Regions from separate parts of the Microbacterium sp. Root553 genome, predicted to be linked through region 2. Evidence: predicted binding sites of a transcription regulator. Region 2 holds the regulator's gene; each other region holds the start of a gene.
The links. Region 2 encodes LexA, which represses DNA repair genes until DNA is damaged. Its sites were predicted from a motif close to TCGAACANNTGTTCGA; they were not measured.
Positions count from the first base shown of each region.

Region 1: a site for LexA is predicted at 4,110-4,125, ahead of ASD43_RS03995 (HNH endonuclease signature motif containing protein). Genes of this name have one in related genera too.
Region 3: a site for LexA is predicted at 8,727-8,742, ahead of ASD43_RS06690 (HNH endonuclease signature motif containing protein). Genes of this name have one in related genera too.

Region 1 covers NZ_LMFY01000001.1:886,941-896,698, reverse strand. Annotated here, with positions in the region: gene ASD43_RS04020 (Rossmann-like and DUF2520 domain-containing protein) at 1-92, shown strand, start outside; gene panC (pantoate--beta-alanine ligase) at 89-937, shown strand; gene panB (3-methyl-2-oxobutanoate hydroxymethyltransferase) at 934-1,803, shown strand; gene ASD43_RS04005 (MFS transporter) at 1,847-3,088, opposite strand; gene ASD43_RS04000 (ArsR/SmtB family transcription factor) at 3,201-3,506, shown strand; gene ASD43_RS03995 (HNH endonuclease signature motif containing protein) at 4,157-5,500, shown strand; gene ASD43_RS03990 (SDR family NAD(P)-dependent oxidoreductase) at 5,614-6,372, opposite strand; gene ASD43_RS03985 (helix-turn-helix domain-containing protein) at 6,374-6,664, opposite strand; gene map (type I methionyl aminopeptidase) at 6,736-7,506, shown strand; gene ASD43_RS03975 (glycosyltransferase family 2 protein) at 7,552-9,126, opposite strand; gene ASD43_RS03970 (PadR family transcriptional regulator) at 9,271-9,758, shown strand, end outside.
Region 2 covers NZ_LMFY01000003.1:198,313-208,070, forward strand. Annotated here, with positions in the region: gene ftsX (permease-like cell division protein FtsX) at 1-531, shown strand, start outside; gene smpB (SsrA-binding protein SmpB) at 618-1,094, shown strand; gene ASD43_RS16630 (S9 family peptidase) at 1,095-2,960, opposite strand; gene lexA (transcriptional repressor LexA) at 2,996-3,682, opposite strand; gene ASD43_RS16640 (LysM peptidoglycan-binding domain-containing protein) at 3,964-4,326, shown strand; gene ASD43_RS16645 (histidinol-phosphate transaminase) at 4,394-5,488, shown strand; gene hisB (imidazoleglycerol-phosphate dehydratase HisB) at 5,485-6,102, shown strand; gene hisH (imidazole glycerol phosphate synthase subunit HisH) at 6,099-6,740, shown strand; gene ASD43_RS17445 (MinD/ParA family ATP-binding protein) at 6,814-8,544, opposite strand; gene priA (bifunctional 1-(5-phosphoribosyl)-5-((5-phosphoribosylamino)methylideneamino)imidazole-4-carboxamide isomerase/phosphoribosylanthranilate isomerase PriA) at 8,699-9,448, shown strand; gene ASD43_RS16670 (SseB family protein) at 9,429-9,758, shown strand, end outside.
Region 3 covers NZ_LMFY01000001.1:1,437,709-1,447,466, reverse strand. Annotated here, with positions in the region: gene ASD43_RS06720 (D-alanyl-D-alanine carboxypeptidase family protein) at 1-1,171, shown strand, start outside; gene ASD43_RS06715 (ABC transporter ATP-binding protein) at 1,256-3,499, opposite strand; gene ASD43_RS06710 (ABC transporter ATP-binding protein) at 3,496-5,223, opposite strand; gene ASD43_RS06705 (enoyl-CoA hydratase/isomerase family protein) at 5,392-6,453, opposite strand; gene ASD43_RS16975 (ATP-binding cassette domain-containing protein) at 6,575-8,074, shown strand; gene ASD43_RS06695 (hypothetical protein) at 8,156-8,605, opposite strand; gene ASD43_RS06690 (HNH endonuclease signature motif containing protein) at 8,753-9,758, shown strand, end outside.

The sequences.
Region 1 (9,758 bases), on a different contig from region 2:
CGGTGGTGGCTGTGCCCGGATCCGCCGTGGCAGCGCCCGGATCCGCGGTGGCAGCGCCCGGACCCGCGGCAGAGAACGAGGCACACGTATGAGAACCCTCCGCACGGTCGCCGAGGTGCGCGCCGCGGTTCGCGAAGCCACGGCAGCGGGCGAGACTGTCGGACTCGTCCCGACGATGGGCGCTTTCCACGAGGGCCACCTCTCGCTGATGCGCGCGGCTCGAGAGCAGAACGGCCTCGTCGTCGTCTCGCTGTTCGTCAACCCCACCCAGTTCGCCGCGAACGAGGACCTCAGCACCTACCCGCGCGACGAGACCCGCGACGCCGCCCTCGCCGAGGCGGAGGGCGTCGACATCCTCTTCGCGCCCACTCCGAGCGAGATCTATCCCGACGGCTTCGCGACGAACATCCATGTCGCGGGCATCACCGAGGTCCTCGACGGTGCGAGCCGCGGACCCCACCACTTCGACGGCGTCGCCACGGTCGTCGCCAAGCTGTTCGGCATCGTGCGGCCCGATGTCGCCTACTTCGGGCAGAAGGATGCACAGCAGGTGCTCGTCGTGCGCCGGCTCGTGCGCGACCTCGATCTCGACGTGCGCATCGACGCTCGTCCGATCGTCCGCGAAGCGGATGGACTCGCGATGAGTTCGCGCAACGTGTACCTCGATGCAGATGCCCGCGTCCGGGCATCCGCCCTCAACCGGGCGCTCGCCGCCGCCGACGCCGCGCATCGGGCGGGGGAGCGCGACGGCATCCTCCCCGCTGCGACAGCCGTGCTCGCTGAGGCGGGCATCGATGTCGAATACCTGGAACTGCGGGATGCAGAGACACTGCAGCCCGTCGCCCGAGCTGACCGCGATGCGCTGCTGCTCGTCGCCGCCCGCGTCGGGGCCGCCCGTCTCATCGACAACCACCTGCTGAAAGGCACCGCACCATGAGCGCGCACCCCGCCCCGCGCACCCGTCTGACCCTGAACGATCTGCGGACGAAGAGAGATACCGGTGATCCGCTCGTCATGGTCACGGCCTACGACTTCCCGAGCGCGCAGATCGTCGAGGAGGCGGGGGTCGACCTGGTGCTCGTCGGCGACTCTGCGGCCATGACCGTGCTCGGCTACGACAGCACCGTGCCCGTCACCGTCGACGAGATGCTGATGCTCACCAAGGCCGTGCGTCGCGGGCTCGAGGCGCCGCTGCTCGTCGGCGATCTGCCCTTCGGGTCGTACGAGGCATCCGACGAGCTCGCCCTCGCGACCGCGCAGCGTTTCCTCAAGGAGGCCGGGGCCGACCTGATCAAGATCGAACGCGGAGGCACGACGGTCGACCGGGCGCGGGCGCTCGTGAACGCCGGCATCCCCGTCGTGGGGCATGTCGGGCTCACCCCGCAGACCGCGACGTCGCTCGGTGGGTACCGCGCGCAGGGGCGCACCGCCGACGCCGCGCTCGCCGTCATCGACGATGCGCTCGCCCTGCAGGACGCCGGGGTCTCACTGCTCGTGATCGAAGCGGTCCCGTCGGCGGTCACCGCGGCGCTCGCGCCCCTTCTGCACGTTCCCCTGATCGGCATCGGAGCGGGGCCCGGCGCCGACGGCCAGGTGCTCGTCTTCCACGACCTGCTCGGCATCCACGCCGGCGGGGCCGCCAAGTTCGTCAAGCGCTACGCCGACGTCCGCGGTGTCTCGGTCGCGGGAGTTCGGGCGTACGCCGACGAGGTGCGGTCGGGGGCGTATCCGGCATCCGCGCACGAGTACGCCATGCCGGCAGCCGAGGCGGTGCGGCTGCAGGAGATGCTCGCCCTGCGGTGAGGTGGCCCGTGGTGAGGTGGCCTGTGCCGGAGCCGCGCGGGGACTACTCCCGACGGCGCAGCCGCAGCACCAGGGCGATGACCGCGAGTGCGATCACGACGACCCCGTAGCCGACGCACACGACGCCGAGTCCGAACAGTCCGACCAGCATCCCGGCGATGACCGCGGGCACGCCGAAGGCGAGGTACGCCAGCACGTAGATCACGGCGAACGTGTCGGCGCGATCGGTCGCGGGGATGCGGGGAGCCAGCGATGCGACGACCCCCGAGAACGCGGTGCCGAAGCCCATGCCGGTGATCGCGGTGGCGGCGAGGTAGAACGGCAGGGACGCGACGCTCAACGCCACGAGCGACAGAGCGGTGCCGGTCGCCAGAGCCGCCGTGCCGAAGACGACCGAGGTGCGCGGAGTGCGGGTGCGCAGCACGAACGCGGTGATCGCGCCGACTCCGGCGAGCATCGCGACGGCGAGACCCTGCCACACGTGCGCCTCTCCGCCGAGCTCGGTGCGCACGATGTTCGCGCCGAGAGAGAGGAAGAGTCCGCCCGTCGCCCACCCCGCGATGACCGCGGGGGCTCCGCGCCAGAAGTCGGCGCGGATGCCGGCAGGCACCGACAGTCGGAAGCTCAGCGATCCCCATGCTCCGGGCCGCAGCGGTGCGGTCTCGGGGGCGAGGACGAACAGCGCCGCGAGCACGAGGTACACCACGGTCAACGGGGCGAACACGTCGAGCAGCGGCTGCCCGGTCACGTCGAGGGCTACGCCGGCGAGAAGCGCGCCGAGCGCGATTCCGATGCCGGGGCTGAGGGCATTCCAGAGGGCGGCGACCCGGGAGCGTCCGCCCGGGGCGAGATCGAGGGCGGCGGCAGAGAGGGCGGCGATGAGCACACCGCTGGCGACACCCTGGAGGATGCGGGCCAGCAGGAGTGTGGCGACCGTATCGGCATGCCAGAACAGGATCATGCTGGCGGCGAGCAGCAGCAGCCCGCCGATCGCGACGGGCCGGCGTCCGACATGGTCGGACAGCGAGCCCGCCGACAGCAGCGCCAGCAGCAGCGCGATCGCGTACACGGCGAAGACGGCGCTGATGACGATCGCGTCGAATCCGATCTCGGCCGCGAGCACCGGATAGAACGGCGAGGGCGCGCTCGCACCCATCATCATCGCGACCTGGGTCACGATCGCCAGGACGAAGCCGAATCGAGGGCGTCGGATCTGCGCGTGCATCGTCGTGGTGATCGGTGACGTGGTGATCGGTGACGTGGTGATCGGTGACGTGGTGGTCATGGGCGCTCCGCGCGGTGGGATCGGGTCTGGTGCTCGACATCATTGAGTTCGAGAATCATCGAACTATCGGAGCGTACTCGCCATCGCTCGATTGTTCAACTATTCTCGAACCATGCCAGGCGACCTCCCGCATCCGGACCGCTCCGAGATCCAGCTCACCGACGTGCTCTTCGCCCTCAGTGACCCCGAGCGCCTGGCCATCACCCGGCAGCTCGCCGACGGACCGCTCGACATGGCCGCCTGTCACGCCACCGATCCGAATCTCCCCAAGTCGACCAAGTCGCACTTCATGAAGGTCCTGCGCGAGGCCGGCATCATCCGTAACGAGCCGCATGGTCGGCGGCGGATGCTGACGCTGCGGCGCGACGACCTGGATGCGCTGTTCCCCGGACTGTTGGAATCGGTGCTGCGGGGGTAGCTCGGCCGGGGGTGGTCCGGTCCGGGGGTGGCGCATGGGTATGGGGGGTGTGAGCTGTGAGCTGTGAGCTGTGAGCTGTGAGCTGTGAGCTGTGAGCTGTGAGCTGTGAGCTGTGAGCTGTGAGCTGTGAGCTGTGAGCTGTGAGCTGTGAGCTGTGAGCTGTGAGCTGTGAGCTGTGAGCTGTGGGTTGTGGCTGTGAGGCGGGGGCTGTGGGCTGTGGGCTGTGAGGCGGGGGCTGTGGGCTGTGGGCTGTGGGCTGTGAGCTGTGGCTGTGGCTGTGGCTGTGGGCTGTGGCTGTGGGCTGTGGGCTGTGGCTGTGGCTGTGGCTGTGGCTGTGGCTGTGGGCTGTGAGCTGTGAGCTGTGAGGCGTGAGCGGTGTGGCGGTGTGGCCCTGCGTGGGCAGGTGTAGCCGCGTAGCGGCGTTGCTCTGAGTTGACTCGGAGTGGCATCGTCGGCGTGCGGCGTGCGGCGTGCGGCGTGYGGCGTGTGGCGTGTGGCGTGTGGCGTGTGGCGTGTGGCGTGTGGCGTGTGGCGTGTGCGTGCTGCTTGGCGGTATGTCGGCGTGCGTGGGCGCAACCCGCATGCTGGCACCTCGGAATTCACTAGAACATAACTTCGAAACTAGGCATCTGGCGCGGTAAAATCGAGGCATGTCGAAGTTGTCCGCTCTCCACGAGGCGATGTCCCGCCTCGATGGATTGTGGGCTGACGCAGACGATGCCGCGGGCCTGCCCCGCGACCGTCTGATCGCGGTGCATTCCGCGACGGGTGAGCTGAGGCGGCTTCTCGACGCCGTCCATGCGGACGTCGCTGCAGTCATCTCTCAGGAGTCACGCAGCGAGCTGGGCGCCGGCGGCCTCGCGAAGCAGCAGGGTTTCCGTTCCGCGGAGACGATGATCGCGGCGACGACGGGAGTGTCCCGGGTCGAAGCGACGCGCCTCGTCGCCGTCGGCGAGGCGACCGCCCCACGCACCGATCTGCGGGGCTCTCGGCTGCCGGCTCGATACCCCGCCCTCGGCGAGGCGCTCGCGGCCGGTCGGCTCGGAGTACAGGCCGCCGGGCTGATCGTCGCACTTCTGGAGCGCTGCCGGATCGCGGCAGGAATCGACCGCATCGCGGAGGCTGAGCGGATCCTGGCCGACAAGGCCGCAGGACTCTCCCTCGACGATGTCCGCCGGCTCGTCACTCGCGCCGAGGCGTGGCTGGACCCCGACGGACTGGAGCCGAAGGGTGAGGAGATGCGACGTCGTCGGTCACTGACCATGTTCGAGCGAGACGGGATGCTGCATCTTGATGCGCGGATCGACGTCGAGACCGCCGCGCCGATCGTCGCCGCGATCCGCGGGTACGTCACCGCGGCTTTCGCAGCGCGCAGGGATGCTCCCGACGCGGATGCACCCGATGCCGACCGCCGCACGGTGCCGATGCTCCAGGTCGACGCACTCGCACTGTTCTGTGCGCACGTTCTCGGATGCGAGGGGGAGAGTATGCCTCTCGCCGGGGCCACGGTGGTCGTGCGCATCGCCCTCGACGATCTGCAGGCCGGCACGGGCTGCGCCACCATCGACGGTTTCGACCAGAAGATCGGCGTCGGCGCGGCGAGGAGGATGGCTGCGAGCGGTGGCGTGATCCCCTGTGTGCTCGGCGGTGGCAGCGAGATCCTGGACTGGGGACGAGAGAAGCGGCTCTTCACTCGGGCGCAACGCCTCGCACTGGTCGAGAGAGATGGAGGGTGCGCGATGTGCGGGCTTCCTCCGCAGATGACAAAAGCGCATCACCTCCGATGGTGGAGCAGGGATCACGGTCCGACCGATCTGTCGAACGGAGTATTGCTCTGCGAGACGTGCCACCATCGGATTCACGACAACGGGTGGGAGATCCGAATCGACGGAAAAGGGGTCGCGGGCACGGTGTGGTTCATTCCGCCCGGATACGTCGACCCGGAGTGCAGACCTCGGCTCGGGGGCCGCGCGCGATTCGATGTGGCGGCATGAGCGACGCGCGGGCGCGCCGTTGCCGTGTGGTGTCGGCGCGTGCTGTGGAGAGCGGTGCGGGCGTGCTGTGGAGAGCGGTGCGGGCCTGCTGTGTCGGCGTGGTGCGGATGCGCTCAGCGGAAGTACGATGCCCCGTTGAGGTCGAGCACGGTGCCCGAGGCCCATACCGCGGTGGGCGAGGTGAGGTAGGCGACCGCATCCGCGATCTCCTCGGGCCTGCCGACGCGCCCGAACGGACTCTGACTGCGGATGCCGTCGCCCTCCGGGCCCGTCAGCGTGGCCGACTGGCGCTCGGTCGAGACCATGCCCGGGGCGACCGAGGTCACCGAGATGCCGTGCGGTGCGAGCGTGAGCGCCATCGACTGGCCGAAAGCCTGCAGCCCCGCCTTGGTCGCGGCGTATGCGGGGTGGTCGGCCTCGCCGCGGAACGCGCCCCGCGAACCGACATTGACGATCGAACCGCCGCTCCCGCGTTCGATCAGGTGCTGGGCCACGAGCAGCGTGACGTTCGAGGCGCCCAGCAGGTTCACGGCCACCATCTCCGACCAGACCTGCTGCCACTGCGCGTACGGCACGGCGTCGGCGCGGTGCGTGTTCGCGGCACTCGGGGCCACGGCCGCGTTGTTCACGAGGATGTCGAGCGAACCGAGTGCGGCGATCGCCTCCGTCACCACCCGCTGTGCCTCGGCCGGGGTGCCGAGATCTCCACCGACGATGGCGTGACCCGTGCCCTCGAGCGACGTCAGGGTCTCTTCCGCGGAGGCGCGATCGCGTCCGTAGTGCACCGCGACACGGTCGCCACGGCGCGCGAACGCCTGCGCGATCGCCCGGCCGATGCCGCGGGAGCCGCCGGTGATCAGCGCATTCGCCATCTCAGGACGCGATCTGCGCGTGACCGGGGGCATGCACGGTGGCAGGCGCGGCGGGCTCCACCTCGGCCCACACCGCGTCGAGCGACAGGTGCAGCACACCCGCGATCGCCGCGATCGTCGAGAACGCCGGGGTGGCCACGCGGCCCGACTCGATCTTGCGCAGCGTCTCGGGAGACACGCCGGCGTCGAGGGCGACGCTCAGCATCGAGCGCTCGCCGCGCGCGCGCCGCAGCAGGGCTCCCAGGCGCTCGCCGCGCTCGACCTCGGCGGGAGTGAGGGGCATCCGAACCATCATGTGCCGATTCTAATACCGGGATAGTATTACCGGGATAGTTATTGGATTCGCATGAATCGGAGAGCACCATGATCGAGATCCTCGACAGTGACCAGCTGGGCCGCGCGCGGGATGCCGGCGCACTGGTCGGCCGCATCCTGCAGACACTGAAGGTGCGGGCGCGCGTGGGGGTGAACCTGCTCGAGCTCGACCGGTGGACGAAGCGCATGATCGAGGATGCCGGGGCGACGTCATGCTACGTCGACTATGCCCCCTCGTTCGGCCGCGGGCCCTTCGGACACTGCCTCTGCACCGCCGTGAACGACGCGGTGCTGCACGGTATGCCGCACGACTACGCCCTGCTCGACGGAGATCTGCTCACCCTCGACCTCGCCGTGACCCTGCGCGGGATCTCGGCCGATGCCGCGATCAGCTTCGTGGTGGGAACCACGGCGGCATCCGCGGACCTGGCGATGATCGACGCGACCGAACGCGCGCTCGCCGCCGCCATAGCCGTGGCCCGCCCCGGCGCCCGCATCGGCGATCTCTCGCAGGCGATCGGCGCGGTGCTCAGCGCGGCCGGATATCCGATCAGCCTCGAGTTCGGCGGCCACGGCATCGGATCGACCATGCATCAGGATCCGCACATCGCCAACGACGGCCGTGCCGGTCGCGGCTACCGACTGCGCCCCGGCCTGCTGCTCGCGATCGAGCCGTGGGTCATGGCCGATACCGATGTGCTGGTGACCGACGCCGACGGATGGACCCTGCGCAGCGCGACGGGCTGCCGCACCGCCCACTCCGAGCACACGATCGCGATCACGGATGCCGGCGCGGAGGTGCTCACGCTCGCCTCCTGAGCTCCCGCCGATCCCGACCGGATCCCGATCCGCACGCAGCGCGCGCTACTTCTTCGGCGATCCGCTCCGCAGGCGACGGGCCGTGCGGCCGGCGAGATCCTTGAGGCGACCGCCCGGCCATTGGCGGCGCAACTCCACGCCGCCGTCACGGCCGACCACAGGGGTGCAGGCGCGACCGGCGAGAAGCGGCGAGCGTCCCGCCGCGGCGAGCGTCGCGGCATCCGCAGTCAGGGGCACGTCGAAGGTCCAGCCGGCTCGACGCACCGCCACGAACAACGGCGCACCGGTCGATCGGTCGTCCCGGTCGAACACCTTGAGCGGGTCGAGTGCGACCTTCACGGCGTCGAGCTTGCGCGGATGCGTGCCCGAGATGTGTCGTTCGACACCCGCCGCGGGATCGCGCAGCACCAGTCCGACCCGATCGTTCTGCAGCTCCTTCTTCGCCTCGAGCAGAGCGGCCGGCAGCCCGTCCACCGCCACGGGCAGCGACGTCAGCACCCCGGTGCCCGGCTCGAACACCAGCGCATCCCGTCCCTCGTGTGTGATCGACACCGCGAGCGTCAGGTGGAGTCCGCCCCCGCGAGACCACCGCGCCGAGGTGACGACGGCGCGACACTCCAGGTCGTCCTCGAAGCGGGCGTAAGTCAGCAGATCCGTCCGGCGGTCGGCCCGCAGCAGAGCGGCGCGGATCCGGTTCGGGAACGACAGGCCTCCGTCGACGCCCGGCCCGAATCGCCGCTCGGCGAGGGGAGCGACCACGTCGAGCAGGCGTTCGCGATAGTCGTCGGGGTAGCGGACCATCTGCCTGCCGGTGAGTCGCTTCAGGACCTTGCCGCGGAACCAGTGCCGCAGCAGGCGATCGCGAAGGCGGCCGGGCTCGGTGTACCGCTCGACGAGATCGAGCACGGCCTCGAGGTGCGGGTAGTACGACTCGGGCTCGATCCGCGCTGCGCTCGCGCTGCCCGGATGCTTCACCCAGGCGTAGCACGGCCGGCTCGCGAGGATCGAGATCTTCGACGCCTCGAAGTACGCGCGCATGACGAACAGGTGGTCTTCGAGCCGCACCTTGCCGTCGGGGAAGCGGATGCCCTTCTCGCGCAGGAACGCCGTACGGAACATCTTGTGCGGGGTGAGCATCTCGAGCAACGGGTCGTCGCCGAGGCGGGCGTTCGGGATGTCCTTGCGGAAGATGCGTGCGGGCAGTCGGCGGCCGATGCCCATCTCCTTGCCGAGGACCACGTCGGACCCGTGCAGATCGGCGTAGTCGCACAGTGCCTCGAGCGCGCCGTCGTACAGCCAGTCGTCCTGATCGACGAACTGGATGTAGGTGCCGAGCGCATCGTCGATGCCGTGGTTGCGCGGAGTTCCCGGCCACCCGGAGGGGGCGAGGTAGGCCACGCGGATGTACGGGCGGTCACGCGCGATCTCCACCAGCCGCGCGGCGGTCTCCTCGCCCGAACCGTCGTCGCACAGCAGTACCTCGAACCGGGAATGGTCGAGAGTCTGCCGGTCGAGCGAGGCGATCAGGTCGTCGAACGATGCGCCCGGCTTGAAGACGGGAACGACCACGCTCACGCGGAGAGAGGCGGGTGCGGGCGCGGCGGCAACAGAATTCGACATCGAAGGTAGTAAAGCACCCCCACCTGCACGACGCACGACCCTTGCGCACAGGAAGACGCCGTGCAGGCGGCGGGGAATTCCCACCCCGCGCACAGGGTTAACGATATATCGTTGACTATCGCTCACCACACCCGGGAGGTCATCATGAACAACGCATTCCCCTCGAACCCGTTCGGCGGATCCGGCTTCGGCGCGGGCCCCGGCGGACCCGCATCCGCGATCTTCGACGCGATGGACCAGCTCCGCAAGTCGTTCGAGCAGCGCCCCAGCGGCGGCTCCCGCATGGCCAAGGGCGACGTCCGCACCGCGGTGCTCTCGCTCCTCGCCGAGCGGCCCATGCACGGCTACCAGATCATCACCGAGATCGCCGATCGCAGTGGCGGAACCTGGAAGCCCAGCGCCGGCTCCGTGTACCCCACCCTGCAGCTGCTCGCCGACGAGGGACTGATCGAGGCCGACGAGCAGAACGGTCGCAAGACCTACTCGCTCACCGAGGCCGGCCGCGCGGTCGCATCCGAGCACACCGAGACCCGCGCTCCGTGGGAGCCGCAGCACAAGGGCGAGGGCGCGCACGACAACCCCCGGTACTCCGCACTGCCGAAGTCGGGCGTCGACCTGGCCGCCGCCGCGGC
Region 2 (9,758 bases):
CAGGCCTTCGAGGTCTTCTTCGTCACCATGAAAGACCCGGGGCAGTCGCAGGTGATCGCGGAGGCGTTCAACGGCGTCGCCGGTGTGGAGCAGGTGCAGGACCAGCTGCAGTACCTGGAGCCGCTGTTCTCGGCGCTCACGGTCGCCACCTACATCGCGGTGGGGATCGCCGTGCTCATGCTGATCGCGGCGATCCTGCTGATCGGCACGACCATCAGGCTGTCCGCCTATGCCAGACGCAAGGAGATCGGCATCATGCGCCTCGTGGGCGCGTCGAACCGGTTCATCCAGACTCCGTTCGTGCTCGAGGGGGTGTTCGCCGCGTTCCTCGGCTCCGTCCTGGCCAGCGCCGCGGTGGTCGCCGGAGTGCACTTCGGCGTCAACGGCTACCTCCGCGGACGCGTGCCGTTCATCACGACCTGGATCGGGATGCAGGATGCCGCGGTCGTGGTCCCCGTGCTCATCGGCATCGGCGTGCTCCTGGCCGCGCTGTCGGCGGGATTCGCGATCCGCAGATGGCTGCGTACCTGAGCTCGCGGCCGGTATAGACTGACAGGCTGTCGTGTGCCCCGGACGGGGCTCGAGAACCACTGCACGGCACGGATCAGGAGAGAATCATGCCCAGGGAACGCGGGGAGAAGGTCATCGCGACCAATCGTCGCGCACGTCACGACTACACGATCGAGAAGTCGTACGAGGCGGGGATGGTGCTCACCGGCACCGAGGTCAAGTCGCTGCGTCAGGGACGCGCGAACCTGAGCGACGGCTACGCCTTCGTGAAGGGCAACGAGGTCTTCCTCGACTCCGTGCACATTCCGGAGTACTCGCAGGGGCACTGGACGAACCACGCGTCGAAGCGCGTGCGCAAGCTGCTGCTGCACCGCGAGGAGATCGCGAAGCTCGCCCATGCCGTCTCGGCCGGCGGCTACACGTTGATCCCGCTCAAGCTCTACTTCTCGGACGGACGCGCCAAGGTCGAGATCGCTCTCGCGAAGGGCAAGCGCGAGTACGACAAGCGTCAGACCCTGCGCGAACGCCAGGACACCCGCGAGGCCGACCGGGCCATGCGGCTGCGCAACCGCGTCGGGGAATGATCAGTCCGCGGGACTGAACCCGAACACGCGCCCGAGGAAGCGCAGTTCGCGCTCGAGGGCGTCGACGATCGTCTCGGAAGAGCGGAATCCGTGCCCCTCGCCCGGGTACAGCACGTACTCGTGGTCGACGCCGCGCTCCGCCAGTGCGTCGCGGATGGCCTCGGACTGGGCGGGTGGGACGACGCGGTCGTCTGCCCCCTGCATGAGGAGCACCGGCACGTCGATGCGATCGGCGTGGGTCAGGGGAGACCTCTCGATGTAGAGGTCCTCCGCCTCGGGCAGCGGTCCGACGAGCCCCTCGATGTACGGGGCCTCGAAGTCGTGCGAGTGCGCGCTGAGCATCCGCAGATCGGTCACCCCGTAGCGGCTGATGCCTGCGGCGAAGGTTCCCCCGCGCACGAGCGCCGAGAGCACCGTCCACCCTCCGGCGGAGCTCCCGCGGATCGCGATGCGCGCGGGATCGGCGAGACCCGCATCAGCCAGTCCTCGCGCCGCGGCGATCACGTCGTCGACGTCGACGACGCCCCATCCGCCGTCGAGACGCTCGCGGTAGGCGCGCCCGTAGCCGCTCGATCCGCCGTAGTTCACGTCGAGCACGCCGATCCCGCGGCTCGTGTAGAACGCGATGGCCGCGGACGCAGCACCCGTCACGTGCGCGGTGGGTCCGCCGTGCACGAGGACGAGATAGGGAGGCAGCTCGCCCGCGGAAGTCGAGACGTCGGGGTGGGAGGGCGGATAGGCGAAGGCGTGCACGGCGCCATGCGCGCCGTCGACCGCGATCGGAGATGCCGGCGGCATCCAGGCGCGATCGACAGGCCGGCCGCCCGCGACGGTCGTCACGACGCCGCTGTCCACATCGACGCACCAGACACCGGATGCGGCACGGGAGCTGTCGCCGGTGAGCAGCACACGCGAGCCGCTGACGTCGTCGACGCTGACATGGCCGTCCGCAGGGATGTCCAGGCGCCGCATCCGTCCGTCGTGTTCGACAACGACCACTTCATCGCGTCCGTCCGTGCGCACGAGCACGATGCGTCCGTCGTCCAACGGCTGATACCAGCGGTTGCCCAGCACCCAGAGGCCGTAGCCCGTGTCGGCGTCGTCCCCCGCATCGCCGACGGGGACAGGAGCGCCCTCGGGGTCGAGGTGGTGCAGGCGCTGACGGTGCAGGGCCCAGCGACCGCTGGGGTCGTCCGCGTACACGAGGGCGTCGTCACCATCCCACTCCGGCTGCAGCGCGGCCAGGGTCGGAAGCGTCGTGCGTCGTGTTCCGTCGGACACGACGAGCGACGCCTGCTGCCACGGCATCCGCTGACCGGACCATTCGACCCATGCGAGGCGCGTGCCGTCGGGGGAGAGTGCGGGATGCGCGTGGAACGAGGGCCCCTCCGTGACGATCGAGAGTCTCGATGCGTCCTCCGCAGCAGACCCGTCGGTCGGGATCTCGATGATCGCCCGGCGGTGAGGTTCGGATGACAGGTCCTCGCGCACCGCGAACAGCCGCCCCTGCTGCACACGAAGGCCGCCGTGGGCGGGGCCCTCCGGGGTGAGTGGCGCAGGGGCGTCGCCCGGACTCATCCGGTGCACGCGCTGCGTGTCGGCGTCGACGAAGTACAGCGTGCCCGAGGAGTCGGCGGTCCAGGCGCCGCCGCCGTATTCGTGCACGCGGGATCGGGCGCTCCACGGTGCCGGCAGGATCTCTGCGCCTGTGGTGCTGCGCACGGTGCGTCGACCACCCTGGGCGGGGACGCTCTCGCCCCACCAGATCTCGTCGCCGACGAACACGGCGCCGTCGAATCGTGGCGAGGACGCCGCGACGGCCGACGGGGAGAAGGGTGATGGCCAGGTACCGAACGGCGACGACATGGGACGAGCCTACGGCGCGTGCGGGGAGGCCGTCGTCACACGGCGCGGAGCACGGCGACGACCTTGCCGAGCACGACCGACTCGTCGCCGAGGATCGGCTCGAAGGCGGAGTTGCGGGGCAGCAGCCACGTGTGGCCGTCGCGGCGGCGCAGCACCTTGACGGTGGCCTCGCCGTCGAGCATGGCGGCGACGATCTCGCCGTTCTCGGCGCTGTTCTGCGATCGGATGACCACCCAGTCCCCGTCGCAGATGGCGGCGTCGATCATCGATTCGCCCGAGACCTTGAGCATGAACAGATCGCCCTTGCCCACGAGCTGACGGGGCAGGGGGAAGATCTCCTCGACCTGCTGGTCGGCGGTGATGGGGACGCCCGCGGCGATCCGCCCCACGAGCGGCACGAGTGCGGCGTCGCCGACGGGTGTGGCGACGTCATCCGGATTCTCGGCACTCGAACCCGGGAGGTCGATGAGGACCTCCATGGCGCGTGTCTTGCCGGGGTCGCGGCGGAGGTAGCCGCTGAGCTCGAGCTGGCCGAGCTGGTGCGTGACGCTCGAGAGCGACTTCAGCCCGACGGCGTCACCGATCTCCCGCATGCTCGGCGGGTAGCCGTAACGGCTGATCGATGTCTGGATGACCTCGAGGATCGCCATCTGCTTCGGGCTCAGGCTCTTCCGGCGACGCGTGCGGGGGGCGTCGGACTCGGGGGCGGCGATGTCGCTCATGGTGCTCCTCAGGTGTGCGATCCGGCGTCTCAGTTCGAATGTCGGAGGCCCGTGGTGGGGTGTTCGTATCGAAACCGTATCCGAGAATCACCTGGATCTGGAAGATCTGTTCGAGCGTGTCGAGGTATTCACGGCCCGGTTTTTCGAAGAACGCTTGACAGATGTTCGAATTCGAAGATAACTTCGGAACGTAGCTTCGCATTCACGGCTCCCGGCCGAGACGCGGATGCGAACGCTACGCCAACTTCACCGCTCACGCGGTAGATGCAGAGGAGTACGACATGAGCACCATCACCTTCAGCAACGCAGCCATCGTCTCGCCCCGTTCGGCGACGAAGCTCCGGCTGACGGCGCGTGGCCGCCGGGTCGTGCTCGCGCTGGCCGCAGTGCCACTCGCGGTGGGCATCGGATTCGCCGCATTGAGCGGCGGCAGCGCGATGGCCTCGGGCGAGCAGGTCGCCACCGCGTCCTTCGCCTCGGTCACCGTGATGCCGGGAGACACCCTCTGGTCGATCGCCGAGTCGGTGGCACCCGGTGCCGACCCGCGCGAGGTCATCGGCGACATCACGCGCCTGAACGCCCTCCGCGGCGGGGCGCTGCAGATCGGCCAGGAGCTGGCGATCCCCGCACAGTACTCGGAGTGAATCGCAGCGGCCCCTCGGTCGCTCATTCACCGTCACCTCGGAGTGAAGCGGTCGTGCGCGGCCTACCATGGGAAGGGTGACTGCATCACTCGACGACCTCCCGCTCCGTGACGATCTCCGAGGGCTCACGCCCTACGGTGCCCCGCAGGCTCCGCTGCCGGTGGCGCTGAACGTGAACGAGAACACGCATCCGGTTCCCGACCTCGTGGCGAGCGACATCCTCGACGACATCGCGGTCGCGCTCCGTGACGTCAACCGATACCCGGATCGCGAGTTCACCACACTGCGCGACGGCTTCGCGGACTATCTCGGTCACGGCCTGCAGGCTGAGCAGATCTGGGCCGGAAACGGATCGAACGAAGTGCTGCAGCACATCCTGCAGGCCTTCGGGGGGCCCGGCCGCACGGCGTTCAGCTTCGCACCGACCTACTCGATGTACCCGCTGATCGCGCAGGGGACCGGCGCCCGCTGGATCGCGGGGACCCGCCAGCCCGACTACACGATCACCCCCGAGGAGGCGACAGCCCAGGTGGCCGACGCCGACCCGGATGTGATCCTGCTGTGCTCGCCGAACAACCCGACCGGCACCCCGCTCGGGCTCGATGTGATCGAGGCGGTGTATGAGGCGTCCCGAGGCGTCGTGGTGGTCGACGAGGCGTACCAGGAATTCGCCCCACGAGAGGCTCCCTCCGCGCTGACCCTGCTCGAGGGGCGCCCTCGTCTGGCGGTCTCGCGCACCATGAGCAAGGCCTTCGCGTTCGCGGGTGCCCGCGTCGGATATCTCGCCGCCGACCCCGCGTTCATCGATGCGCTGCGGCTCGTGCGCCTTCCGTATCACCTGAGCGCCCTGACGCAGGCTGCTGCCGTCGCGGCCTTGCGCAACTCCGAAGTGATGCTCGGCATGGTCGCCGAGATCGTCGAGCAGCGTGACCGCATCTCGGCGACGCTCGAAGCGCTCGGCTACACGCCCCATGAGTCCTGGTCGAACTTCGTCCTGTTCGGCGGCGTCGCGGATCCGCACAGGGTGTGGCAGCAGCTGTACGACCGCGGCGTGCTCGTGCGCGATGTCGGCATCCCCGGACACCTGCGTGTCACCGCGGGAACAGAGGCCGAGACCACGGCATTCCTCGATGCCCTCGCCTCGATAGGATCGGACTCATGAGCACCCCTGCCCCGACACCCCGCACCGCGACGCGCGTGCGCAGCACGTCGGAGTCCACCGTCGAGCTCGAGCTGAACCTCGACGGCACCGGATCCAGCCGCATCGACACCTCGGTGCCGTTCTTCGACCACATGCTGACGGCGTTCGCGAAGCACTCGCTCACCGACCTCACGGTCCGCGCCTCCGGTGACACCCAGATCGACGCCCACCACACGGTCGAAGACATCTCGATCGTGCTCGGACAGGCCATCCGCGAAGCTCTCGGCGACAAGTCGGGGATCTCCCGATACGGAGATGCCCTCGTTCCGCTCGATGAGGCTCTCGCCCAGGCCGTGGTCGACATCTCCGGGCGTCCGTACCTCGTGCACACCGGCGAGCCTGTCGGGTTCGAGCACCACCTCATCGGGGGCCACTTCACCGGGTCGCTCGTGCGGCACACGTTCGAGGCGATCGCGTTCAACGCCGGACTGACCGTGCACGTGCGAGTCCTCGGCGGCCGCGACCCGCATCACATCGCCGAGGCCGAGTACAAGGCGTTCGCTCGGGCCTTCCGCCAGGCCAAGGCCCTCGACCCCCTGGTCGACGGGGTGCCGTCGACGAAGGGTGCGCTGTGAGCGGCGCGCCCAGGGTCGCCGTCTTCGACTACGAATCAGGCAACGTCCATTCTGCGGTGAAGGCTCTCGTCGCCGCGGGCGCCGATGCCGTCCTCACGCGCGACCGCAAGGAGGCGACCGAGGCCGACGGTCTGCTCGTCCCCGGCGTGGGGGCGTTCCAGGCCGTCCGTGAGGCGCTCCACGCCCACGGCGGCGATGAGATCATCGATCGGCGTCTGGCCGGCGGACGCCCCGTGCTCGGCATCTGCGTCGGGATGCAGGTGCTCTTCGCTCACGGCGTCGAGCGTGGACACGATGCGGAGGGGCTCGGCGAATGGCCGGGAGCGGTCACGGAGCTCAACGCGCCGGTGCTGCCGCACATGGGATGGAACACGGTCGAGCCCGGCGCCGACTCGGTGCTGTTCCGGGGCATCGAGCAGGAGCGCTTCTACTTCGTGCACTCCTACGCCGCTCAGTCCTGGGAGCTCGACGTGATCCCGCCGTTCCCGCAGCCGGTTCTCACCTGGTCGACGTACGGCGATCCGTTCCTCGCGGCGGTGGAGAACGGTCCGCTCTCCGCGACGCAGTTCCACCCGGAGAAGTCCGGCGAGGCGGGGATCCAGCTGCTCCGCAACTGGGTCGGAAGCCTGCGCGGCTGAGTCGTCCCGCGCTCGGCATCCGCCTGTCGCGAGTGTCGCAGAGCAGGCGAAGGTCTCGCGTGTCGCGCGTGACTCAGAAGCCTCGCGCGACCGCGGCCGCGGCGGAGAGCCAGGCGCGCTGAGTGGGTGCAGCCAGCGCACGGAGCCGCAGATGCCCGTCGACCATCTCGCGGTCGAACGGGATGTCGACGACCTCTCGCGCGAGCGAACGGTAGCCGGCGACGACCTCGGAGACGTCCGCAGCGGATGCTTTCGGGTCCGCTTGGCTGACGACGACGACGGACTCGCGCGCGAGCCGGGCCGAGCGTTCGTCGCGGTCCTCCAGGGCTTCGAGCAGGAGCGCGCCGGCCTCGGCATGGTCGTCCCGAGTGGTGGTGGCGACGACGATCTGGTCGGCGAGATCGATCATCCGCAACCACATCGGGTCGGATTCGTCGTTGCCGGAGTCGATGATGATCAGGCGGTAGAACTTCGCGGCGACCGCATGGATGGCATCGACGTCGGTGGGGCTCAACCGATTCTCGTGCGCGAGGCGGATCGGCTTCGACCGGAGCACGTCGTACTTCTCCTGCGGCTGGTGGTGCACGAAGTGCGCCAGGTCGGCGGACTGCCCCTGTGCGCCGAGCAGCCGCTGCGTCTGCGGCAGCAGTTCGAGCAGGGTCCTGTCGTGCGCGCCGGTCTCGGTGCGCCAGCCGAGCGTGCCGCGGGTCTGGTTGTTGTCCCAGGCGAGCACTCCCGCACCGCCGTACTGGGCGAAGACCGCCGAGAGCAGGACCGTGGCGGGCGTCTTGCCCGCACCGCCCTTGCCGTTGACGATCGCGACGGTGCGAGGACCAGGCCAATGCCGACTGACGGCGTGCTCGTCGTCACGCACCGCGCGTTCGCGGGAGTCGGGACCGAGGGAGAAGCCGACGCGGTTCAGGAGGCCCCGCGCACCCCGACGGGCGGGTTCCTCGCGTCGCTCGTCCTGCAGGAAGGAACGGCGCTCGACACCCTGCTCGCGCTGCTGGCGTCTGGAGGAGGAGGACGCGTGCGGTGCGGCCGCGGAATCGGCGGGCGCGGCGCGGGGAGCCGGGGGTGCGGGCGGCGCGACGATGTCGTCCCGGAACGGGATCCTCGCGGGGGCGTGTGCCGGTGTCGGTGCCTCTCGCTGCGCCTGTGCCGGTGTCGGTGCCTCTCGCTGCGCCTGTGCCGGTGCCGGTGCCGGTGCCGGAGTCGGTGCCGGCGCCAGAGTCGGGGACGGGGAGGGAGCCGAGGCGTCGGCGGAGGACGGAGACGCGGATGCCGCCGGAGATACGGATGCCTCCGGAGCCGGAGCCGGAGCCGGAGCCGGAGCCGGAGCCGGAGCCGGAGTCGGTGCGGAGGTTGCGGCCTGTGCCTGTGTCGGAGCCGGGGAGGCGAGCGGGGGTGAGGCCGGAGGTGTGGACGGCACCGGGGGAGTGGGCGGAGTCGTCGCCACAGCCGGCGTGGGAGGCGCCGACGGCCGCGGCGCGGGCGGAGTCGGCACCGGGGGGAGGGCGATCGCCGGGGTCGGCCGATCGGCGGACCCGGACGCCGGAGCCTGCGCGCGCGACCAGGCGGCGGCTGCGGCCGCCGCTGCTCGCGTCCCCGGCACGGGAGGACGGTCGGATGCGGCTGTGCGCAGGGGGCGTGTCTGCTCGATGTCGTCGGGGAGCGGTGGCACCGCGGAGGGGGCGACGATCTCCTGCGGCTCGTCGGCCGCAGGGGCCGCACCGGTATCGGGCGTCTCGGGGTTGCCGCGCCGCAGGGGGCCGACTCCACGCGCATCCGCATCGCGCACCATGGAACATCTCCTCACCGACCGAACAGGGGCGTGATCGAGGCTACCGCGTGCCGCCTCCGTTCTCTGCCGTCATCGTTTTGGAGCGGGAGGATGCGCGGGATAGTGTCGATTCTCGTGCCGACGAATCGGCCCTCCCATCTCACCTGAGGACGTCATGAACGACTTCGCGCAGTCCCCATCGCTCACCCTGCTCCCCGCGGTCGATGTCGCCGGAGGCAAGGCCGTCCGTCTCACCCAGGGCGAGGCAGGCACCGAGACCAGCTACGGCGACCCGTTGGACGCCGCAGGCGAGTGGGTCGCGCAGGGCGCCAAGTGGATCCACCTCGTCGACCTCGATGCGGCCTTCGGGCGCGGCACCAACGCTCCGATCCTGCGCAAGGTCATCAAGCAGTTCAAGAACGTCAACGTCGAGCTCTCGGGTGGCATCCGCGATGACGCCACGCTCGAGGCGGCGCTGGAGAGCGGTGCGACGCGCATCAACCTCGGCACCGCGGCACTGGAGAACCCCGAGTGGGCCGCCGATGTGATCAGCCGCTACGGCGAGGCGATCGCCGTCGGCCTGGACGTCCGCGGCACCACTCTCGCGGCGCGCGGCTGGACGAAGGAGGGCGGCGACCTCTGGGAGGTCCTCGAGCGCCTCGAAGACGCGGGCTGCAGCCGCTACGTCGTCACCGACGTCACGAAGGACGGCACTCTGAAGGGACCGAACCTCGAGCTGCTGCGCGAGGTCACGGCACGCACCCCCAAGCCCGTGGTCGCCTCGGGTGGCATCTCGAACCTCGACGACATCGCCGCTCTTCGCGAACTCGTCCCGCTCGGCGTCGAGGGCGCCATCGTCGGAAAGGCCCTGTACGCGGGAGCGTTCACGCTGGCCGAGGCGCTGGATGTCGCCGGCGACGACTGATGGGCCGAGCGGCCACGGCGACCACGATCACGCGGCCGGTCACGGTGATTCCGCGGGTGTCCCCTGGGAGGGGCGCAGCTTCGAGTCGAACCCGCATGCCGCCGACGACGGGTCTGCCGACCCCGCCCTGCTGGCGGCACTGCTGCGGTTCCGCGCCGGTGAGGGCAGTCAGGTCGAGGTCGTCGACGCCTTCCGCAACGCGAGGATCCTGATCCCCCTGATCGCAGAGAAGGGTGACGAGGGCGTCGCGCCCAGCGGTCTCGCCGTCGACAAGACGCAGGAGCTGTCGATCGTGACGGTCGCTGCACCC
Region 3 (9,758 bases), on a different contig from region 2:
CGTCGCCGCGTACACCGGCACCACCCTGCTGTGGCCGCTGCACGAGGTGGCGCCGACCGTGCGGGCCGTGGAGATCGCTCCGGTCGCCGCCTCCGCGGCGGCGTTGACGTGGCCGGGGCAGGGAAGCGCTGCCGCCGGCATCGCCGGGATCGGCACCGCGTCGTCCTCCGTCGACCAGGCCGCGATCGCCAGCGTCACGAAGGTCGTCTCGAGCCTGATGGTGCTCGACAGGATGCCGCTCGCGGTCGGCGAGCAGGGTCCCGAGTTCGCCTTCACCCGCGCCGACAACCTCGCCTACTGGGACTACCGCCGCTCCGACCAGTCCGCTCTGGACGTGCCGGTGGGCGGCACCCTCACCGAGCTGCAGATGCTGCAGGGCACACTGCTCGGATCCGCGAACAACTACATCGATCGTCTCTCCCGCGAGATCTGGGGGTCGGAGTCGGCGTTCACCTCCGCCGCCACGCAATGGCTGGGCGATCGGGGTCTCGACGGCATCACGATCGTCACGCCCTCGGGGTTCGACGCCCGCAACACGGCCACCCCGGAAGCGCTGGTGGCGCTCGCCGAACTCGCGATGCAGAATCCGGTGTTCGCAGGCATCGTGGGCACCCCGTCGGTCGATCTGCCCGGAGCCGGAACCGTCGTGAACACCAACGGCATGCTCGCAGACCCGGGAGTGGTCGGAGTGAAGACCGGCACGCTCGACGACAGCTGGAATCTGCTGACGGCGAAGGACATCACCGTCGACGACACGACGGTGCACCTGTATGCCGCCGTGCTCGGCCAGACCGATGATGCACAGCGGCTGGCGGAGACGCGCTCCCTGTTCTCGCAGATCGAGACCGCACTGACGGGCCAGGCACCCGCCGTCCCGAAGGGCACGGTCGTGGGCGCCGTCACGACCCGATGGGGTACGACCACGGATGTCGTGACGGATGCCGACGCCGAACTCGTGCTGTGGAACGGAACGTCCGCGCAGACGACCACGACATTCACCCTCGGCGAGAACCGTGAGTCGGGTGAGGCGATCGGCACCGCGACGAGCGTCGGTCCGCTGAACACCGTGACCACCTCGGTCTCCCTCGTCGACGACGTCGAGGGACCGAGTCCCTGGTGGCGCCTGACGCACCCTCTCGAACTCTTCGGCCTCGCCGACGAGCAGCGCTGACCCCGGCAGCGAGCGGCTTCGGCGGCGGAACGAGAAAGCGAACGCCCCACCCGGATGATCGGGTGGGGCGTTCGCCGTCTGCGGTCAGTGCGTGGTCTCTCCGGCATCCGGGCGCTCCACGACCGCCTGGGCCGCGGCCGCCTCGGCGGTGGGGACCTGCGCCCCGACCGACGCACCGATCTGCGCGGCACTCGCCGCATCGTCGGCATCGCCGCTCACGACCACCGGAGTCGTCCCGGTGAGCGCGTCCTCGGCATCGATGTCGGTCGCGGCCTGCTCGAACTGCGACTGGTACAGCCGCCAGTAGGCGCCCTGTGCCGTGATGAGCTCGTCGTGCGTGCCCTTCTCGACGATGTCTCCGTGCTCCATGACGAGGATGAGATCGGCGTCACGGATCGTCGACAGCCGGTGCGCGATCACGAACGACGTGCGCCCCTGTCGCAGCGCGGCCATCGCGTTCTGCAGCAGCAGCTCGGTGCGGGTGTCGACGGCCGACGTCGCCTCATCGAGGATGAGGATCGACGGCTGGGCGACGAACGCTCGCGCGATCGTGATGAGCTGGCGCTCTCCCGCGGAGACGTTGGAGGCGTCTTCGTCGAGCACGGTGTCGTATCCCTCGGGGAGGGCGTGCACGAAGCGGTCGACGTACGTCGCCTTCGCGGCCTCGAGCACATCCGCGTCGGTCGCAGTGGACCGCCCGTACCGGATGTTCTCGCGGATGGAGCCCGCGAACAGCCACGGATCCTGCAGCACCATGCCCGTGCGCGAGCGCAGCTGGTCCCGCGTGATCTCGGAGATGTCCTGGCCGTCGAGGAGGATGCGCCCGCCGTCGAGCTCGTAGAACCGCATGATCAGGTTGACCAGCGTCGTCTTTCCCGCTCCGGTCGGTCCGACGATCGCCACGGTCTGGCCGGGCTCGACGCGGAACGACAGGTCGGTGATCAGCGGACGATCGGGCGTGTACGAGAACGCGACGTTCTCGAACTCGACGACGCCCTCGCCGTCGGCGAGCATCGGCGCATCGGGCTCGTCGGCCTCCTGCTCGTCGGTGTCGAGAAGCTCGAACACGCGCTCCGCCGATGCGGTTCCGGACTGCACGACCGCAGCCATGCCGCCCAGCTCCGACAGCGGCTGCGTGAACTGCTGCGAGTACTGGATGAACGCCTGCACGTCGCCGAGACGCAGCTGGCCGCTCGCGACCATGAGACCGCCGAGCACGGCGATGCCGACGTAGGTGAGGCTGCCGACGAAGGTCATCGCCGGCATGATGATGCCGGAGAGGAACTGCGCCTTGAAGCTCGCCTGGAACAGCTCCTCGTTCTCGTCCTTGAACTTGTCGAGGGCGTCTTTCTCGCGACCGAACACCTTGACGAGCGCGTGTCCCGAGAACGCCTCCTCGACGCGGGCGTTCAGGCGCCCCACCTTGCGCCACTGCGTTCCGAAGGCCTTCTGCGATCGCGGACCGATGACGCCGAAGATCACGCCCATGAGAGGCAGCGCGACGAGGGCGACGAGAGCGAGCTGCCAGGAGATCGAGAACATCAGCACCAGCACGCCCACGACCGTCAGCACGGCGGTGATCGCGCCCGACAGCGACTGCTGCATGGTCTGCGTGATGTTGTCGATGTCGTTGGTCACGCGCGAGATCAGGTCACCGCGCTGCACCTTGTCGAAGTACGACAGCGGCAGGCGGTTGATCTTCGCTTCGACCGACTCGCGCAGGCGCCACATGGTGCGCACCATGATGACGTTGATGACGTAGCCCTGGATCCAGCTGAGGAAGGCCGCGACGATGTAGATCGCGAGCACGGCGATGATCACCCACCGCAGCGCCTCGAAGTCCACCCCCTCGCCGACCCGGAAGTCGCCGAGGGCCGAGATCTGGTTCGCGTAGTCGTCCTGCCCTCCCTGGCGGAGCGCCTCGACCACGTCGTCCTTCGCGGTGCCGGCGGGGAAGCCCGGGAAGTCTCCGTTCGCCTGCGCGAGCTGCACGGAGATGAAGCCCTTGTAGATGAGGTTGGTCGCCTCGCCGAGCACCTTGGGGGCGGCCACCGTCAGCACGACGCCGACGGCACCCGCGATCGACACCAGGATGAACCACACGGCGGACGGCTTGAGCAGACCGATCATCCGGCTGAAGCTCTTGCCGAAGTTGTCGGCCTTGCCCGGTGCGACGCTGTCCCAGCCGCCGCCGTTCTGGCGTGCCTTCTCGGCGAGCTCGGCCTCGTACTTCTCTTCCTCGGTCAGTTCCGGCTCGGCCGGCTGCGCGACGTCCGTCTCGGCGGCGGCGCGACCACGTCGGGTCTTCGGCGTGTTCTGCTCGCTCATGCGTCCACCCCCAGCTGCGACTCGACGATCTCCCGATAGGTCGTGCTCGTCTCGAGCAGTTCCTCGTGCGTGCCGACGCCGACCATGGTGCCTCCCTCGAGCACGACGATGCGGTCCGCATCCGTGATGGAGGACACTCGCTGAGCGACCACGATCTTCGTGACATGGGGCAGTTCGCGCCACAGCGCCTGCCTCAGGCGGGCGTCCGTGGTGAGGTCGAGAGCGGAGAACGAGTCGTCGAAGACGAGGATCTGCGGCTGCCGGACGATCGCACGGGCGATCGCGAGACGCTGCCGCTGACCCCCCGACACGTTCGTACCGCCCTGCGTGATGCGCGACTCGAGCCCCTGCGGCATCTCCTCGACGAAGTCGCGACCCTGCGCGATCTCGAGCGCATGCCAGAGCTCCTCATCGGTGGCCTCCTCGCGTCCGTAACGGAGGTTCGATGCCACGGTTCCGGTGAAGAGGAACGGGCGCTGCGGCACGAGGCCGATCGTCGCCCACAGCGATTCCACATCGGCCTCGCGCACGTCGACGCCCCCGACGGAGACAGCGCCGCCCGAGGCGTCGAACAGGCGGGGGATCAACGACACCAGCGTGGTCTTGCCCGCACCCGTCGATCCGACGATCGCCACGGTCTCTCCGGGTTCTGCGCCGAAGCTGATGCCCGTGAGCACGGGCGAATCGGCACCCGGGTACGTGAACTCGACGCCGTCGAAGGCGACGGATCCGGGCGTCGGGAAGTCGGTGACGCCGTTCGTCGGACGCTCCATGCTGGACTCCGTGTCGAGGACCTCTCCGATGCGCTCGGCCGAGACGGCCGCACGGGGGATCATGATCGCCATGAAGCTGGCCATGATCACGCCGCCCATGATCTGACCGATGTACTGCATGAAGGCGAAGATCGTTCCCACCTGCACGGTGCCGCTGTTGACCTCGATCCCTCCGAACCAGACGACGGCGACCACGGTGACGTTGAGGATGAGCATGAACAGCGGGAACAGGAGGACGAAGAGGGAGCCGACCTTGCGACCGACGACCATGATGTCCGTGTTCGCGCCGCGGAAGCGCTCCTCTTCGATGCGTTCGCGCACGAAGGCGCGCACCACGCGGACTCCGGTCAGCTGCTCGCGCATGACGCGGTTCACGGTGTCGAGCCGGCCCTGGTAGCTGCGGAAGAGGGGCACCATCCGGCTGACGACGAGACCCGCCACGATCAGCAGCAGCGGAACGGAGACCGCGATCAGCCAGCTGAGGCCGATGTTCGTCTGCACCGCGAAGATGATGCCGCCGATCGCGAGGAGGGGCGCGGTGACGAGCATCGTCGCACCCATCATCGCGAGCATCTGCACCTGCTGCACGTCGTTGGTGTTGCGGGTGATGAGCGAGCCCGCACCGAACTGCGACACCTCGCGCTCGGAGAATCCGCTCACCTTTCCGAAGACGTCGGCGCGGATGTCGCGACCGGCGCTCATCGACGCGCGCGCGGCGAAGTACGTGGCGATGACCGACGCGGTGATCTGCCCGAGCGACACGGCGAGCATGAACAGCCCGGTGCGCCAGATGTAGTCGGTGTCGGACTGCGCGACGCCCTTGTTGATGATGTCTTCGTTCAGACGGGGCAGGTAGAGAGTCGCGATCGCGCTGGCGAACTGGAAGACCAGCACGGCCACGAGCAACCACTTATAGCGGGACAGATATCGGACGAGGATTTTTCCCAGCACAGGCGGACTTTCTAGGAAGGATGGCGTCGCTGATCTCTCGGCGGGCGGACGCGGGCCGACGATCGCGCACAAGCTAGAGTGCCACGAACCGCCGACATTCGTATCCCCCTGCCGGTGGACCTTCGCTCACAGCGAACCGACGCCACCCGCTCGGCGGCCCCGCCGTCGTCAGAACAGCCGCGGCTCCGGCACGAACTCGCGGGCACCGGCACCGGCATCCGCGGGCAGGTCGGCGACGGATGCCGGATCCCACCGCGGGTTCCGATCCTTGTCGATCAGCTGCGCGCGGATCCCCTCGACGAGGTCGGGGTGCCGCGTGACGAACCACATCACACGCCGGTATTCGCCCTCGAGCGCTGCGCGCAGCCCCGGGAGCTCGCGCGCCTCGCGGACGGCGTCGAGGGTCACCGCCAGCCCGGTCGGCGCCAGGGATTCGAGCACCTCGGCAGCCGCGGCGGCCTCGGGAGCATCGTGCGCGTGCAGGCGCTCGAGGATGCCCGCGACCGTGTCGGCGGAGAACGCCTCGTCGATCCATCCGCGGGACTCGGGAAGAGCGGACGGCTCGGGGGTCTCGTCGAAGAGCAGCACGATCTCGGCGGGCCCGGTCGGGTCCGCACGGTAGGCGAGCGCCTCGCGCAGGGCGTCGAGCCGGTCGGAGGGCACGAAATGGTCGGCGAACCCGAGCAGCACCGCATCGGCGCCGTCCATGGTGCCGCCGGTGAGACCGAAGTACTCCCCGAATCGTCCGGGCGCCCTCCCGAGCAGCCACGTCCCGCCGACATCCGGGGTGAACCCGATGCGAGTCTCCGGCATAGCGATCTTCGAGCGCTCGGTGACGATGCGGATCGAGGCGTGCCCGGAGAGCCCGACCCCGCCGCCCATCGTGATGCCGTCGGCGATCGACACGATCGGCTTCGGGTACTCGGCGATCATCGCGTTGAGCGCGTACTCCGCGCGGAAGAACTCCGCCGCCTCGTCCGCATGACCCGCCACGATCTGCGCATGCAGGCCCCGCACGTCGCCGCCGGCGCACATCCCCCGCTCGCCCGCCCCGTCGATGACGACGATCTGCACGTCGGTGTCGTCCCGCCACGCCTCGAGGGCCTCGGCCAGCAGCCGGACCATCCCGAAATCGAGCGCGTTGATGGCTTCGGGCCTGTTCAGGGTGAGCCTGCCGAGGGCGCCGTCGGTGCGGACGAGGACCCGGGGGACGTCGAGGGAATCGGTCACGGGTGCCAGGCTACCCCGTACATTCGGCCTTGCCACGGCGGCCGTTCGTGGGGTAAATACGCGATCCGGCGGCTTTTCCGGCAGGATAGACGGAACTGCCCACTGCAACGAGAGGTCGCAGATGCCCGACGGACAGGTGCTGGAGTTCACGCACGTGACCAAGCGCTTCAATGACGTGACGGCGGTGTCCGACTTCTCCGCGCGAGTCGAGCCCGGCGTCGTGACCGCTTTCCTCGGCCCGAACGGAGCCGGAAAGACGACGACGCTGCGCATCCTCCTCGGTCAGGTGCGCGCCACCAGCGGAACCGCGACGATCGGCGGTGTCGCGTTCCCCGACCTGCGTCATCCACTGCGCACCATCGGATCGGTCCTCGAGGAGACGGCCTACCGTCCCCGCCGCTCGGCCGAACGCCAGCTCACCATCGCGGCCAAGGCGAACGGCATCCCGCTCTCCCGCGTCGACGAGGTGCTCGCGCTGGTCGGTCTCGAGCACGAGGCTGAGGGCCGCATCGGCAGCTTCTCACTCGGCATGCGCCAGCGCCTGAGCGTCGCGCACGCCCTGCTCGGCGACCCGGGCGCTCTCGTCTTCGACGAGCCGGCGAACGGCCTCGACCCCGAGGGCATCCGCTGGATCCGTCTCCTGATGCGCCGGCTCGCCGACGAAGGTCGCACGGTGCTCGTCTCCTCGCACGTCCTGAGCGAGGTCGAGCAGGTCGCCGACAACGTGCTTGTGCTCTCGAAGGGCCAGCTGATGCTCTCGAGCGGCATCGAGACGCTCGCCGATCCGTCGTCCGGATCCGTGGTCGTCGACGCCGCCGATCGCGCCGCGCTCACCACCGCGCTCTCGGCCGCCGGGCTCGAGGTCGAGGTGCTCCGCTCCGGACTCACGGTGCGCGGCAGCGACGCCGGAACGGTCGGTGCGATCGCGGCATCGGCCGGGATCGCGCTCAGCACGCTCGTGCAGCGCGGCCCCACCCTCGAAGACGTCTTCATCGATCTCGTGCGCGGCGGCCGGTTCGAGCCGCGCGCCGACGCAGCACCTGCGGCGATCGAGGCGCCTGCCGTCGTCGAGACGCCTGAGGCTCTCGTCGCGGCTGAGGCGGTCGTCGAGGCTGAGACTGAACCTGCTGTCGAGGCTGCGGACGACCAGAACGACGTCCCGGGCGAAGCGTCTGCCGAGGAGTCGGAGCCTGTCGAGTCCGAGGCGCCTGCCGAGGAGTCGGCAGCCGCGGAGGAGGAACCGGTGTCAGCCGAGACCGACGCACCTGCCGAGTCCGCCGAGGATGCGGCGTCAACCGGATTCGAGGCACCTGCCGAGTCCGCCACCGCACCGTCTTTCGACGAGATCCTGTTCGGCACGACGCCGGCGAGTACTGCAGACGACGAGGCGGAGGACGACGACCCGCGGTCCGCAGCCGTCAGCTCCATGCTCGCCCAGGCGGCTCGGGCGTATTACGAGGACGAGCCGAGGGAGTACCCGCTCGAGAACGCGTCGAGTGAGAACAGCGTCGTCGAGAGCATCGACGAGACTGCTCCCGAGGGTGCTGCGCCCGAGGGTGCTGCCGACGAGGGTGCTGCCGACGACTCGGAGCAGAACGACTCCGAGCCTCATCGTTACTGAGACCTGACGTGAACGCCCTCCACGCCGCACGGCGGTGGAGGGCGTTCCTCGTTCATGAGGGAGTCTCGGCGCTCCCCGGCCTCACGCCGGACGCGGGCGGATCACCGGACGCCGGCTTCCCTTCGACACGGGGACCGGGGAGGTGGCGACGATCTCCTCGACATCCGCGGGCTCATCCGTCACGTCGAGCCTGAGCGCCTGCGTCAGTGCGAGACCGTGGCTCGTGGTGAGGATCAGTCGCCGGTACTGGTCGTCGCCGAGGAGGTCGACGACGACGCTCGGTCGCCGCCTGCGGATCAGCACGAAGTCGGTACTGCCGGCGGCCTTCCACGTTCCGGCGGCGAGGATGCCCGGAATGTGCGTCCCCGGATTGGGAACTCCCCGAAGCCACGTCCACGCGTCGTCGATCAGCTGCACCTTCGCGATGGTCTCTCGCTCGATGCGGAGATTGTCGCGGTGAAAGCTCGCAGCCCGCTCGATCGGCGAGAGCACGACCTCGAGTCGCGTCTGATCAAGCAGCAACGTCACCATGCGTCCAGTCTGCCAGCGGCACCCGCCCAGATGTCTGTGTCTTGCTCACAGGAAGGCAACGATCCCTTGTCGGTTCCCACGTGTCCACGTCTTTCTCCCATTCCGATGTTCTGCTCGACATTCGAACAAACGTACTAGAATCGGAGTATGACCTCGACCACAGACCTCAGCCTCGAACAGCGCGGTGCGCTGCTCGATTCCTGGGTCGAGAAGCGACGTCAGATCGCCCGACTGGAGGCAGAGGCGTCTGACATCCTCGCCGAGCGGATGCGGCTCTGCACGGCCGAGTCCGACGAGCACCCGTACCACCGCGACGCGATCCATCGATCCATGGTCGCGGAGTACGCGGCCGCCGGGCAGATGAGCCAGGGCAGCGTCGAATACGCGCTCACAGACGCGGGATTCCTCGCCGACGGCCGCCACCCCCGCGTGCAGGAGGCGTTCCGAGCCGGAGCGATCTCGTCCGCACACGTCCGCGAGATCGTGCGGGCGGCGGGAGTGGTCCGAGAGGCCGTGAACAACGGACGGGCCGACTCCGATGCGCTGCCGTTCTACGACAGCGCGGCGGTCATCGTCGCAGAGCACGAGACGCCGGCCCGCACCCGCGCGCACATGCGCGAGCTCGCCGCCGCCCTCGCCGGCTCGACGACGGTGGAGCGTCACGCACGAGCGACATCGGAGCGCACCGTCACGCTGCGGTCCGCCGACGACGGCCTCTCCGTCCTGAGCGTCGTCCTCCCCGAACACCTCGCCACGGCGATCCACGACCGTCTCACCCGGCTGGCGCGGGTGGTGATCGCGGGGCGGAACGGCGACGGGATCCAGGTCGAGATGACGGACTCACGCTCCATCGATCAGGTGCGCACCGACCTCCTCATCGACCTGCTCCTGACCTCCGACCCGAGCGCGGCGAACGGCTCGGGTCTCGACAACATCCAGGCTCGGATCCAGGTGACCGTCGCGGCGACGACGCTCGCCGGGATCGATGACCGTCCTGCCCACCTCGACGGACACGGACCACTGCACCCCGGCGTCGCCCGCGACCTCGCGGGACGCAACGGCGGGTGGTCGCGTCTGTTCCTCGATCCGTCAGGGCTCGTCGTGGAGACGGATGCCTACACCCCGACCGAATCGATGCGACGATTCCTGCGGG